DNA from 2 places in the Bradyrhizobium diazoefficiens genome. Region 1 is predicted to be linked to the other one. Evidence: predicted binding sites of a transcription regulator. Region 1 holds the regulator's gene; the other holds the start of a gene.
What was found. Region 1 encodes LexA, which represses DNA repair genes until DNA is damaged. Its sites were predicted from a motif close to TGTTCNNNNTGTGTTCNG; they were not measured.
Positions count from the first base shown of each region.

Region 1 (7,113 bases):
TGTGGGTCGTTGCCGCGACGGCGGTGGCGCTGGCGCTCGGGGCGGTGTTGTTGCGGCGAAATCGTTGGTTTGCGCCGGCGATCATGATCGCGGCGGTCGCGGCCGGCTTTGCCATGGCGACGTGGAAGACGGCACGCATCGCGCACAATGTGCTCGCAAAGCCGCTTTATTCGGTGTCGCTGTCGGGCTTCGTCGAGACCCGCGACATCCGCGAGCGCACCGACCGTTTCGTGCTGCGCGTCACCGCGATGGAGGCGCAGGGCAGCGACGTCAAGCTGGAGCGCGTCCGCCTCTCCGTGCGCAAGGGCACCGCGCCCGATGTCGGCAGCTTCGTGCAGCTGAAGGCGCGGCTGATGCCGCCGCTCGCGCCGTTGCGGCCGGGCAGCTACGATTTCTCGCGCGACATGTTCTTCCAGGGCATCGGCGCCTCCGGTTTCGTGATGGGCGCGATCACGGCATCAGTGCCGCCCGATGTCGGAGGCCTGCGGCTACGCTATGCGGCGGTGATGCAAGGCCTGCGCGATGCGATCGACGCGCGGATCCGCGCCACGCTCGATGGCGACAACCGCGCCATCGCGACTGCGCTTTTGACTGGCCGCCGCGATGCGATCACCACGCCCGTCAACGACGCGATGTTCATCTCCGGCCTCGGCCATGTGCTGTCGATCTCCGGCTATCACATGGCCGTCGTCGCCGGCGTCGTCTTCTTTGCGGTCCGCGCGCTGCTGGCGCTGATCCCCGGGCTCGCGGCCGGCTTCGCAATCAAGAAATGGTCGGCCGCCGCGGCGCTGGTCGCGTCCGCATTCTATTTGCTGCTCTCGGGCGCGGAGGTTGCGACCCAAAGGTCGTTCTTCATGACGGCAGTGGTGCTGATCGCTGTCATGGTCGATCGCCGCGCGATCACGTTCCGCACGCTGGCGGTGGCGGCTCTGATCGTGCTTGCGGTCGCGCCGGAGGCGCTGGTGCATCCGAGCTTCCAGATGTCCTTTGCGGCAACGCTTGGGCTTGTGGCGCTGGTGCAGATCGGCATGCCGAACCTGTTCGCATCTCCCGATCATTCGACGACTGCGCGCATCGCCCTGTGGGGCGGTCGCGAGATCGCGATGTTGTTCATGGCCTCGATGATCGCGGGGCTCGCGACCACGCCCTATGCCGCCTTCCATTTCCACCGCGTCACGCCCTACGGCGTGCTCGCCAATCTCGGCGCGATGCCGGTGGTGTCGGCGCTGGTGATGCCTGCTGGACTGCTGGGATTGCTCGCGGCCCCGTTCGGGCTCGACGGTGTGTTCTGGTGGCTGATGGGAATCGGGATCGACTGGATGGTGGCGGTGTCGCGCTGGGTCGCCGCGCTGCCCGGCGCGATCGGGCACATCGCCGCCTTCGGCACCGCGCCGCTGATCGCTGCGAGCCTCGGCCTGATCCTGATGGGCCTGCTGCGCACGCCGCTGCGCTGGTCGGGCGCCTTCGTCCTCATGGCGGCAACCGTCTGGGGTCTGTCGGTCCGGCAACCCGACATCCTTATCGCCGGTGACGGCCAGAGCGTCGCGGTGCGGGGCAGGGACGGGCAGCTGCATCTGATGAGGACCAACAAGGACAATTTCCTGATCAAGGAGTGGCTCGCGGCGGACGCCGACCCGCGCGATGCGGCCAGCGCCTCGCTCAGTAAAGGCGTGTCGTGTGACGAGTCCGGCTGCGTGACGCCACTCGCCGACGGCCGGATGATTGCGCAGGCGCTGCGCATCGACGCGCTGAACGACGATTGCAGCCGCGCGGCACTGGTGGTGACGTCAAGGCCCGCGCCGCCGGATTGCGGTGCCATGGTGGTCGATCGGCCGCGTCTCGCGCGCCAGGGCGCGCTGGCGCTGACGCAGCGTGGCGACGGTTTTGCGATTGCGGCGGTGAAGTCGAGGGGTGCAAACCGCCCCTGGTCGCCGGCGGCGGCCGGCGATGGAGATTTCGAACGGACCCTCATGCCAAGGTCGGCGGCTCCGCGCGCCAAAGACGCAACGCCGTCAGAGGCCGACCTTCAGGCCGAGGACTGAGGTCGACCTATCAGCCGATCGGCAGACGCGGGGACGTCGAGTGGCTGTCGGCGATGACATGCGGCTTGTGCTCGCGCTCGCCGAGCGGCTGCGTCACGGGCAGCTGCAGCACGGTTGCACGCTGGCCTTCCACGAGCTGCGTCACCAGCACGTATTTGCCGTCGGGGAATTCGATCGCGTCGTGATGACGATCAGGAACGTGCGGATCGACCTTGCCGAACTTGCCGACGCGCGAGTTGACGGTGCGCGTCCAGATCCAGCGATTATCGTAGCGGACGTTGTCGGCGAAGGCGAGCTCCGTTCCCGGCAGCAGGCAGACCGCAACTGACATGTCGGCTTCGGAAGCGAAGCCGCGCGTCGAGGTGCCACGGAACGTTGTCGTGACGATCGTCTCGCCAACCTCTGCGGGACGGGTCGCGACGGCATGCAGGCTATAGTCACACATCGGGTGCTCCTCAATCGGGATAGAGCACCGCGCCTCTTCTGAGGCGCAGGCCTCTATCAGAGTGGAAGCCTGTGATCATATGCGATGTTGGGGGCAAATCTGCGGCTTGGATCCGCAAGCCGCCATCACAATATCTTTTTCAAATACGTGAGGAACAAAGCCTGCTCTCATGCATTTGGAGAGCCGTTCGGTCAACGGCCTGCGGGCGCTGACCAGCCCGCATACGGCCAGGCCGGCGGGGTGGGCCGTGTGACGGCGTTGCGGGCATCGCGGAATTGTTCGTTCGTTGCCTGCGGAGCTTTGTGGGCGTGATGCGGCTTTTGTGCCGCGAAGGCTTGCGACGCTGATGCTGCGATCAGCGCCATCGTGACAGTGCTCAATACGAGCTTGCGCATGGTGGCCTCCTCGGTCTTCTTAAAGGCCTGCGAAGCGATGCGTGCTTCGTTGCGGCGTGCCGAGGATGTAGCGCTGGAGAGGGGGCCGGATAATCTGTGCAAAACCAGAAAGACTATCCAGCCGGAGCGGACAATCGTCCGCTCCAATCGTTGATGGTGGTCGTCGATTGCGACGCGCTCAGTACTTGACGCGCTCAGTACTTGCGGTACAGCCCGATCAGCTTGCCCTGGATCTTGACCCGGTTGGGCGGCAGGATGCGGACCTCATAGGCCGCATTCGCCGGCTCGAGCGCGATCGAGGCGCCACGGCGGCGGAAACGCTTCAAGGTTGCTTCCTCGTCGTCGATCAGGGCGACGACGATGTCGCCGGTGTCGGCGCTCTCGTTGCGCTGGATCAGCGCCATGTCGCCATCGAGAATGCCGGCTTCCACCATTGAGTCGCCACGCACTTCGAGCGCGTAATGCTCGCCCGAGCCGAGCATGTCGGGCGGGACGCTGATGGTGTGGCTGCGGGTCTGCAACGCCTCGATCGGCGTACCGGCCGCGATCCGGCCCATCACGGGCACCGCAACGGGACGCTCACCCTCGTCGGCGGGCGGGCTCGACGTCGTGCGTACCTTGCCGAGATTGCCTTCGATGACGCTCGGCGTGAAGCCGCGGCGGCTGCCGGCGGCGGCCTGGAGCTCAGGCAGCTTGATCACCTCGATGGCGCGGGCGCGGTTGGGCAGGCGCCGGATGAAGCCGCGCTCCTCGAGCGCAGTGATCAGGCGATGGATGCCCGATTTCGAGCGCAGATCGAGCGCGTCCTTCATCTCGTCGAAGGAGGGCGGCACGCCGCTTTCCTTCAGGCGCTCGCTGATGAACCGCAGGAGCTCGTATTGTTTGCGCGTTAACATCTCGACCAAAATCCCCCGGTTGATGTCGTTCGATTCCGAGACGTGAATTCGGCAATAAGCCGCTGCACGCTCGAAACAAATCATGAACGGACACTATATGTTCGATACATGTTCCGCAACTGCTTAATTTACCGTGAACGCGACAAAGTTCGCGGAACGGTTGCGAACGAAGCGCTCAAACGGGCAGTCGCAGCACCTCGCAGGGCGCTCCCGCTTCGGCCTTCGGTGCGAACGGTTCGCGCACGAGAAGTGCCTGTGCCGCAGCGAGATTCGCAAGCAGCGAGGAGTCCTGGCGATTGACGGGAAGGGCGATCAGCGTGCCGTCATCACGCACATCGAGGCGGGCGCGCAGATAATCCTCGCGCTGGTCATTGGCGCCGACGTCGCGGCCGAGCACGGCGCGTTCGCGGCGGTGATGAACCATCGAACGGCCCGACAACGCGCGAATCAGCGGCACCATGAACAGGAAGCCGCAAACATAGGATGACACGGGATTGCCGGGCAGGCCGATCACGCGCATCGCCCCGAGCTGCCCGTTCATCATCGGCTTGCCCGGCCGCATCGCGATCTTCCAGAACGCCATCGACGTGCCTTCGTCGCGGAGCGCCTGCTGCACCAGATCGTGGTCGCCGACCGAGGCACCGCCCGTGGTGATCAGGATGTCGGCGCCGGATTCGCGCGCGCGGCGGATGCCGGCGGTGGTGGCGGCAAGCGTGTCGGCCGCAATCCCGAGGTCGATGGTGTCAGCCCCCTCGCTGCGGGCGAGCGCATGCAAGGCGTAGCCATTGGAATAGACGATCTGGCCATGGCCGGGCGTGGCGCCCGGCATCACCAGCTCGTCGCCGGTGGCGAGAATCGCGACCTTTGGACGACGCTGGACGCTAAGGTGCGGGTGGTTCATGCCGGCGGCGAGCGCGAGGTCGCGCTCGGTGAGCCGGGCGCCCTTGTGCAGCAGCACGTCACTCTCGGAGAAATCGATGCCGGCCGGCCGAATGTGCCGCCCGGTGACGGCTGCCTCCTTGATCGCGATGCGCTCGCCATCGGCGACGGTATCCTCCTGGATCACGACTGCATCAGCGCCGTCGGGAACGACGCCACCAGTGAAGATCCGGACCGCTTCGCCGGCGCCGACAGTTCCCGCAAACGGACGGCCGGCAGCGACCTCGCCAATGACGGCGAGCTGCGTGTCAATCCTGGCCGCATCGGCCGCGCGGACGGCATAGCCATCCATCGCCGACATCGCCTGCGGCGGCTGCGTCCGCCGCGCCGCGACGTCGCGCGCAAGCACGCGATGGAAGGCCGCGTCGAGCGCGACCGATTCCTCGGGCAGCGGCTCCGCACCCGCGAGCACGGCAGCGAGCGCATCGGAAACCGGCATGAGGGCCACGGGTGAAAGCTCCTGCTTGGGCAACGCAACGATCACGTTACGGCAAGCGTTCTAGCCGAGTGCGGGCGCCGAGGCAAAATGGCCGCCGCCTTTGACGATCTCCAGCGGGAAAGCGGCTTCGGCGCGCGTGAGATCGTAGCGCTCGCGCATGGCTTCCAAGTTTCGCTGAGGCGCCGCGCCGGGTATCACGACGGCGTTATAGGATTTCCCCTTGCCGAGCTTCCGTCTTCAGCGACGTCGGGCGCCTGGGGACTCTGATCGCTGTCGGGCATCGGATCGGCCTGGGCTTTCAGGTCGGCGGCCTTGCTCATCAGCTTGGCGGAAAGCTCGGAATCCGAGGTGGTCTTGGCGAATTTGACCAGCAGCGAGGCCTGCTTGGTGAGGTAGGTTTTGCCCAACACGATGATACGTCCGTTCGTTCGTAGACTTCCCAACGGACTCTAGAGTCCGGAAGCGGGCATTCCGTTCCCGGAACTCTGTACAAAAATGCACAGAGTGGTTTCCTCATTTCCGGATGCAATTGTTCTGGAATCGGCGGTCAGATCCCCAGCGCCTTCAGTGCGATGCCGACGTCGCGGGGCGAGGTGACATGCACCGCCATCAGCCCGCGGGCGCGGGCGCCTTCGACGTTCGCGGCGAGGTCATCGAAGAACACGATCCGGTTCGCGGGTACCCCCATCGCGGCGACGACGTGGTCGAAAGCTTCCGCATCCGGTTTGCGCAGGCCGATGCTGGAGGACAGATACAGCTCGCGGAAATGGCCGAGCAGATCTGCATACTCTTTCGAGAAATGATCCACGTGCGGGCGGTTGGTGTTGGAGAAGGCATAGAGCGGCATCTGCTTCGCCGCGCGCGGCAGCAATTCCGCGATGTCGGGCATCTCGCCGGCGAAGATCGCGTTCCATCCCTCCAGAAATTGCGCATCCGAAATGCCGATGCCGAGCGATGAGCGCAGCGACTGGAAATAGTCCTCGTCGCTGATCTTGCCGACCTCGTGCAGCTGGTAAGCCTCGCTGTCACGCTCATAGCGCGCCACGATGGCCTCGGGCTCGAGGCCTGCATGTCCCGCCCAGCAGGCGATCGCCCGGGAGAAATCGATATCGAGCACCACGCGCCCGAGATCGAACAGAAGCGCGTCCGCGCTGCCGGGAGAGAGAGATGTCATTGCGTCCTGTCTCGTCAGTATCGATAGGGCTCGTGGTCGAACAGCGGGAATGCGCTGAATACGCTCGGCGCATTGGTGGCAGTGGCCTGGTGCAGGCAGGATGTGTTGACCTCGGCGAACGAGGTGGCGCCCAGGAGGCCGAGGCAGCGCAGCACCTCGTCCTCGAGCAGCTCGAGCATCCGCGTCACGCCGGTCTCGCCGGCCGCCGCCAGGGCCCAGCACTGCAGCCGGCCGATGCCGACGAGGTCGGCGCCCGCCGCGATCGCCTTGACGATATCCGTGCCGCGGCAGATGCCGCCATCCACCATGATCTTGGCGCGGCCCTTCACGGCGTCGACGATCTCGGGCAGCACATGCATGGCGCCGCGGCCGTGATCGAGCTGGCGGCCGCCGTGATTGGAGACGTAAATCCACTCGACCCCGTGATCGACCGCGATCTGCGCGTCCTCGGCGGTGGCGATGCCCTTGAGGATCAGCGGTATCCTGAACTTGTCCTTGACCATCTTCACGGTCCGCCACTCCAGGCCCTTCTGGTAGTCGCCGCCGGTGGCGCGCAGGCGGCTTTCGCGAACGTAGCGCTTGGCGATGTCACGCTCACGACGGCTGTAATGGGCGGTGTCGACGGTCAGGCAGAAGGCGGCATAATTGGCCTTCTCGGCGCGGCTGACGACGTCGGCCACGAACGCGTCATCGCCGCGGACATAGAGCTGGTACATGCGCAGCGCATCGGGGGCGGCTTCGGCGGTCTTCTCCAGGCCGGGCTCGGACACCGAGCTTAGCATA
Region 1 covers NZ_CP067102.1:4,179,619-4,186,731, forward strand. The annotation lists gene JJC00_RS19460 (ComEC/Rec2 family competence protein) at 1-2,042, shown strand, start outside; gene JJC00_RS19465 (hypothetical protein) at 2,053-2,487, opposite strand; gene JJC00_RS19470 (hypothetical protein) at 2,679-2,882, opposite strand; gene lexA (transcriptional repressor LexA) at 3,077-3,778, opposite strand; gene JJC00_RS19480 (molybdopterin molybdotransferase MoeA) at 3,954-5,165, opposite strand; gene JJC00_RS19485 (hypothetical protein) at 5,351-5,566, opposite strand; gene JJC00_RS19490 (HAD family hydrolase) at 5,704-6,330, opposite strand; gene JJC00_RS19495 (alpha-hydroxy acid oxidase) at 6,345-7,113, opposite strand, start outside.

Region 2 (7,113 bases), 3.4 Mb from region 1:
CGTCGCCGCGCTGTTCGGTGGCGAGCCGCTGCTTGCGAACCTGACCCAGGTTTTCATGGTCAATGCGGCGGGATTTCTGGCGCAATTCTTCCCGATCTTCCTGCTCGGTGCCGTCTTCGGCAAGCTGATGGACGATAGCGGCGCGGTGACGGCGGTTGCTGCCTTCATCGCCAAGCGTCTCGGAGAGCGCCGCGCGATCCCAGCGGTCGTGCTGGCCGGCGCGCTCGTCACCTATGGCGGCGTCAGCCTGTTCGTCGCGTTCTTCGTCATCGTGCCGATGGCCCGCTCGCTGTTTCGTGCCGCCGCGATTCCGCGCCGGTTGATTCCGGCCACGATCGTTCTGGGCACGTCGACCTTCACCATGTCGGCCTTGCCGGGTACGCCCTCGATCCAGAATGCGATTCCGATGCCGTTCTTCGGTACGACACCCTTTGCCGCGCCGGGCCTCGGGATCATGGCCTCCCTCGTCATGCTCGGAACGGGATTGTGGTGGCTGCATCGCGCCGAGGCCAAGGCTAGGTACGCCGGGGAGGGTTATGGTGATGATGTCGCGGATGCGACTGATCGCGCCGCATCCGACGAGCTCGTGCGCGAACGCGCGACGACGGCACGGGAGTTCGATCCGGCGGAGATGAAGCACGGCCATCGCAGCAGCGAGCCCTCGCCGGTCGTGAGCGCCATCCTGCCGCTGATCGTCGTCGTGGCCGTCAATCTCACGATGTCTCTCGCGGTGCTGCCGCGGCTGGACGTCGGCTATCTCGCCGAGCAGCGTTTTGGCGAAACGTCGCTCGCCGCCGTCGCGGGTGTCTGGTCGGTCGCGGTCGCCCTGACCGCGGCGATCGTCACGACGATCGCGCTGAACTGGGCTCGCTTGCCGTCATTACGGCAGACCATGGATGCCGGCGCCAATGCGTCGGTGCTGCCGGCATTCAGTGTCGCGAGCCTGGTCGGATTTGGTGCGGTCGTGGCGGCGCTGCCGGCGTTCACGGTTGTGCGCGACTGGGTGCTTGCGATCGAAGGCGGCCCGCTGGTGTCGCTGGCGGTCGCGACCAACATTCTGGCGGCGCTGACCGGCTCGGCGTCGGGCGGCCTGACTATCGCGCTCGATGCGCTCGGTCAGACCTATGTCGAGCTCGCCGCGCGCACCGGCATCGACCTTGCGCTGATGCATCGTGTTGCGGTGATCGGTTCGGGGACGCTGGACATCCTGCCGCACAATGGCGCGGTAGTCAGCCTGCTCGCGATCTGCGGCCTGACCCATCGCGACAGCTATCTGGACATCGTGATGGTGGGTATCGTGACGTCGCTGCTGGCGCTGGTGGCCGTGATTGCGCTGGGAGACGCGCTGGGCTCGTTCTGAAGCGATTGACGCAGGCACGAAGGTTGCGTTGAATGCGGTCAACCGTCGGACGCAAAAACCGAGAAAGCCGGGTGGAAACGATGACGCCAATGAGGGCAACGCTGTGTGCTGGGCTTGTGGGGACGGCGGCGGCGCTGGGCGCGACCGGCGCGTTCGCGGCGACACTGGCCGAGGATGCGGATACCGTCTGCAAGGGTCTCGTCGGCGGCACCGATGCCGTCAAGATCGACGCCGCGACGTTTCAGGCCGCGTCTCAGCTCGCTATTGCCGAACGCGGACCGACGCCGTTGGGACGCATCACGCCGGCCAATCCCGCCTTCTGCAAGGTGCTCGGCCATATCGAGCCCGTCGATCCCAAGGCGCCGCCGGTGAAATTCCAGGTCAATCTGCCCGTCGAATGGAACGGGCGCTCGGTGCAATATGGCGGCGGTGGTTTTAACGGCGTGCTGATCACCGGCCTCGGTTTGCCGCCGGCCTATCCCTTCGACAAGCCGTCGCCGCTCGCGCGCGGCTTCGTCACCTACGGCACCGATTCCGGTCATGAGTCCAAGCCCGGCGAGCCGCCGCAGCTGTTCGCGCTGAATGACGAGGCGTTCGAGAATTTTGCCCATCGCGCCTACAAGAAGGTTCGCGATGCTGCGGTCGTGCTGATGCAGCGCGCCTACGGCAGGAAGCCGGACAAAATGTACTTCATGGGCTCGTCCGAAGGCGGCCGCGAAGGTCTCACCATAGCGCAGCGCTATCCCGACGATTTCGACGGAATCTTTGCGCGCGTACCCGTCATCAATTGGGTCGGCTTGCAGCATGCCGGTACCCGTTCCGGCCTCGTCACCATGGGCGAGGGCTGGATCAATCCGGCACAGGTCAAGCTCGTCGGCGATGCGGTGCGAGCGGCCTGCGACAAGGCGGACGGCTCCGACGACGCACTGATACAAAACCCTGTCGCTTGCAAGGCGGCGTTCAAGGTCGAGACATTGCGTTGCGCCGACGGCAAGAGCGGCGACCAGTGCCTCACCGACGCGCAAATCAAGGCCGTCGATACGCTGCATGCCACCTACAAATTCCCGTTCACGCTCGCCAACGGTCTCGACGACTATCCGGGCTGGGGCGTGTCGGGTGAGGATACGCCGGCGGTCGGGCCGACCGGCGGCTGGATGGCGTGGTGGCTCGGCGCCGCGCCGCCGGCGCAGCCGCCCGCGCCCAACAACGGCATCGCCTGGATCTATGGTGCCGGCGGCATGCAATATGTATTCGCGCGCGATCCCAAGCTCGACGTCACCACCTACAAGGTGGAGGACCACAAGGCGCGGCTGCTCGAGGTCTCGAGCCTGATGGATTCGACCGATCCCGATCTCGGCCGCTTCCGCGCCCGCGGCGGCCGGCTGATCATGCTCGAGCATATGGCGGACTATGCGCAGAGCCCCTATGCCGGCATCCGCTACTTCGAGAGCGTCGAGCGCAAGCTCGGCAAGGCCGAGACCGCGGAGTTCGCGCGGCTCTACACCGCGCCCGGCGTCGACCATGTCGGCTCCGGCGCGCCCGCCAATGTCGACATGCTGAGCGCGCTGGTCGACTGGGTGGAGAAGGGCACGGCGCCGGGCGACTTGGAAGTCAGCGAGCAGAAGGTCGAAGCGCCATCATTTGCCGTGACGCGCGCGATGCCGCTGTGTCGCTGGCCGGCTTGGCCGCACTACAAGTCCGGCCCTGTGACGGCGGCAGCGAGCTTCGCTTGCGCGCCGTAGGCGCAATGCGAACAGAGCATGATGGCGATGGATTTACCCCGCCGCCATGGCCTGTGCGCCGCCGAGCAATTGCGCGTTGAGCCGGCCGCCTGAGAACAGCATGTCGTCGAGCGCCTCGTCGATATCGGCTGACGTCACGGAGTTGCCGCCATCGCGCGCCAGGCTCGCCTGCGCCAGCCGCCGCATCAATTCCTTGATGAAAGCGCAACTCGTGCCCGCGCTGCGACGGGCCGCCTCAGTGATGACCGCGTCGTCGAGCGGCAACCCCTTGCCGTAGAGCCGGACCAGCTTGCCGCGGCTGGTCTCGTCAGGGAGCGGTACTTCGATCGCCTGATCGATGCGACCCGGGCGACCAGCAAGCGCGCCTTCGAGGTCCTCGGGCCGGTTCGTGGTCAGGACGAACAGGATGTCTGCATCCTCCTTCAGTCCGTCCATCTCGTTGAGGAGCTTGTTCAGCATGGATTCTTCACACGGCCCCATGTCGTCGCGATCGCGGGCGATGAGATCGACATCCTCGATCACCACCATCGACGGCTGCAGCAGCCGTGCCAGGCTCATATAGGCACCAAGAAGGCCGATCTGCTCGGCGGTGATGATCAGCGTCGTATGTCCGGGTAGGTGTGTCGCGAGATAGCGGATCGTATGGGTCTTGCCGGTGCCGGGCGGGCCGTACAGCAGGATGCCCTTGCGCGTCGACTGGCCAAGCCGGCGCAACTGTTCGCGGGTGCCGACGAAGGTCAGCACATTGCGGTCGAGCAGCCGCAAGGTTTGCTCCGGCAGGATCACTTCCTCGCGCGCGACCTGCGGCAATCGATGCACCGTGATGCCGCGCGACCGCCCGCGATAGTCGGAGTCGGCATCAAGCGACAGGATCTTGCCGCGATAGGTCCGTGCGGCGTGGACGGCCTCTTCCAACTCGCTGAAGCATTGCTGGACCAGGGCCGCACCTGCTGAGCCCGATGGCACCAGGATCTCGATCCGAATGCCCGGCTCGCGACTGTATTCGCGGTGGGCGCAGAGCAAAACCGCATAGCGGAGATGATCCTGCTCGCACAGCCATAGTCCATTATCCAGACACTTGACTGGACTCTTCTCGCCCACGTCGACGTCTGAATATTGCAGCGGGGCGATCGCGACCGCATAGCGGCCGCTCTGGAGGAGTCGCGAAATCGACAGCGTTTCGTAGCGCTGCTCCTCGTTCAGCCCGAACAACCGGGTGGCCTTGCCGAACAGCCGGTCGACCGCTGCCTGGACATCGACCCGCATGTGGCCAGGAAACTGGCGGATCGTGGTCACGAGTTTGCTGCGCGCCGTGGCGGCAAAGTGCCAATCAAGGACGTCGCAGGCAAAGTCGAAATTTTCTTCTTGTTCGTTCGAGGGCCCGTCCGCAGCCCGCATGCATTCGCCACACAGCCAGACCGCGCGGTTGCCGATCCGAACGTCCGTCTTCCCCTCAGGCTTGCCGCAGAGTTCGCAAGGAGTCTTGATCGCCTCAAGCGTGACCTGCAGCCGGTGGCCGGCCAGGCCGATGGATTGTTGTGTGGATTTGAAAAGGGCCTCGGCGACGGATTGCGGGTAAGGCCCGCAGATCGCCTTTTCCTTCTGCTCGATCTGAGTGATCAGTGCGGTCGCTTCACGCTCGGTCTTGCCGAAAACCTGACGGAGCAGATCCATCACGAATTGGTCCGGCGTATCGTCATCATTGTGAATAACGAGCTGGGTCGGCTGGCTCTCGCTCCGCATACTGTTCATCACGAAAGGTCTCCGGGACAATCTATGATAGAATAGAACGAATAGGGAACATAAAACCAAGCGGCCGTCAAGCGTGACGTCCGCGACAAATTGCAGTTGGACGCGAGGTCTAATGCGCGCCACCCCCGCCGCCGGCCGTCTTCACGCGCCGCGTCAGCAGCACGGGGCTCCCTTTTGACAATCCGATCCGTGTCGACTATGTATTTCGCATGCGAAATAAAGCGGACGCAGCGAGGCATCATCGGCTGATCTATCTGCTGAACGTCGCGCAACGGCGCTTGCAGCGCTGGATGGCGGCGCAGCCCTCAAGCGAGGTGACGCCGGCGCAGGCGGGGCTGCTGTTCATCCTCGGCAAGCAGGATGGCGTCCTGATGGGCGAGGCGGGCGCGGCGCTCGATATGGGGCCGGCCGGCATTTCCGGCCTGGTCGATCGCAGCGCTGCGGCGAGGCTGGTCGAGCGGCGGGCCGATCGCGAGGACGGCCGCGCCTGGCGCGTATGGCTAACGCCGAAGGGCCGCGCCGTGCTGGTGCAGGCGAAGACCGACGCGGCCGCGGTCAACGCGGCGCTGACGGAAGGATTTACCAGCGCGGAGATCGACGTCGTCGCGCGCTGGCTGACGAGCATTCAGGACAAGTTTCCAAGAGATCTGACAAGAGACCCAGAGAAATAGCAGGAGAGAACCATGACCGAGCATGTCCGGATCGAGAACCAGGATGGAATTCTCACGATCACGCTGGCGCGCCCTGACAAGAAGAACGCGCTGACGGATGCGATGTACGGCAAGCTCGCCGACACCATCGAATCCGCCGAGTTCGATCCGTCCGCGCGCGTACTGTTGATCCGCGGCGAGGGTGACATGTTCACCGCCGGCAATGATGTCGGCGAGTTTGCGGCCGTGGCGTCAGGCAAGTCCGAAGGCAGCCGTAACGTCGGCCGTTTCATCCAGTCGCTGGCGCGTTGCACCCGCCCGCTGATCGCGGCCGTGCAAGGCCGCGCCGTTGGCATTGGCACCACGATGCTCCTGCATTGCGACCTCGTCGTGCTCGCCGACAACGCGCAATTGTCGACGCCTTTCGTCGGTCTCGCGCTCGTGCCGGAGGCCGCGTCGAGCCTGCTGATGCCGGCGCGCATCGGTTATGCCCGCGCCTATGAGATGTTTGCGCTCGGTGAGACCGTGCCGGCCAAGGCCGCGCTGGAATGGGGCCTGGTCAACCGCGTGGTGCCGCTCGACAAGCTCGACGCCGAGGCGCTTGCGCTCGCCCAGCGTCTGGCCCGACAGCCGGCCGGTGCGCTCACCGCGACCAAGAAGCTGATGCGCAACGGCGAGGCGCTGGTGGCGCAGATGCTGGCGGAGGGCGAGCAATTCGGGCAGCGCCTGCGCACGGCGGAGGCGCGTGAGGCGTTTACCGCCTTTGCAGAGCGCCGCCCGCCGGATTTCACGAAGGTTTCGTGACGCCGCGGCCTGGTTAAGGGTCTGGCAAATCGGGAATTCCCCTCATTTGACTAAAACCTTAACCGAACATTGGCATGTCGCGGTGCAAGGTGGCCTCTCTTGGAAGAGCAGGCCCCTGACCCATGGCAATGTTTAAGAAATCGGTAAGTTCGCTTCTCCTGGTGTTGATGGCCTTGCTGGCGGCCGGTGCGCTCGCCAGCACGGCGATCCAGATGGTCGGGGCCTTCGGCCGCTACAGCGACAGTCTCGAGACCGCGCGGCTCGCCGCCGCCGACAAGGCGATCTTCCACGGCGTATTGTCGCTGCGCAACAATCGCGGCGACGCCCAGAGCGCGCTGCTCGGCGACGACGACCCACGCGCAAAGCTTGCCGAGGCCGAGAAGGCGGAGCAGGGTGGCTATGAAGGCGTCAGCGCCGCAATGGCCAGCGTCGCCTTCGCGCGGCGCGACGAGCTTGCGAGCACACTGAAGCAGCGCTGGGGCGAGGCCGCGCCGCAGTTCCAGTTGTTCTACGACGAAGCCAAACGTCCGCGCGCCGAGCGCAAGATCGAGCGGACCAATTCCTGGTACGACGCCGTCACCAAAGTCATCGAGACCGCGAACCTCGCCTCTACCGCGGTGTCGAACCGCGCCTGGATGGACGATCCCTTCATCGCCCGCATGATCCAGGTCCGCCGTCTCGCCTGGCAGGTGCGCGACCGCTATGGAATCCATTGTTCGGCGCTGCGCTCGAACGTCAACAGCAGCAAGCCGCTCGACGACGTTCAGAAGCGCACGGTGGCGCAATGGGACGGCACAATTGCCTC
Region 2 covers NZ_CP067102.1:7,551,133-7,558,245, reverse strand. The annotation lists gene JJC00_RS35255 (GntP family permease) at 1-1,360, shown strand, start outside; gene JJC00_RS35250 (tannase/feruloyl esterase family alpha/beta hydrolase) at 1,441-3,102, shown strand; gene JJC00_RS35245 (ATP-dependent Clp protease adaptor ClpS) at 3,136-4,854, opposite strand; gene JJC00_RS35240 (MarR family winged helix-turn-helix transcriptional regulator) at 5,064-5,525, shown strand; gene JJC00_RS35235 (enoyl-CoA hydratase) at 5,538-6,308, shown strand; gene JJC00_RS35230 (methyl-accepting chemotaxis protein) at 6,431-7,113, shown strand, end outside.
Region 2: the regulator LexA is predicted to act here: its motif matches at 4,888-4,905, upstream of JJC00_RS35245 (ATP-dependent Clp protease adaptor ClpS).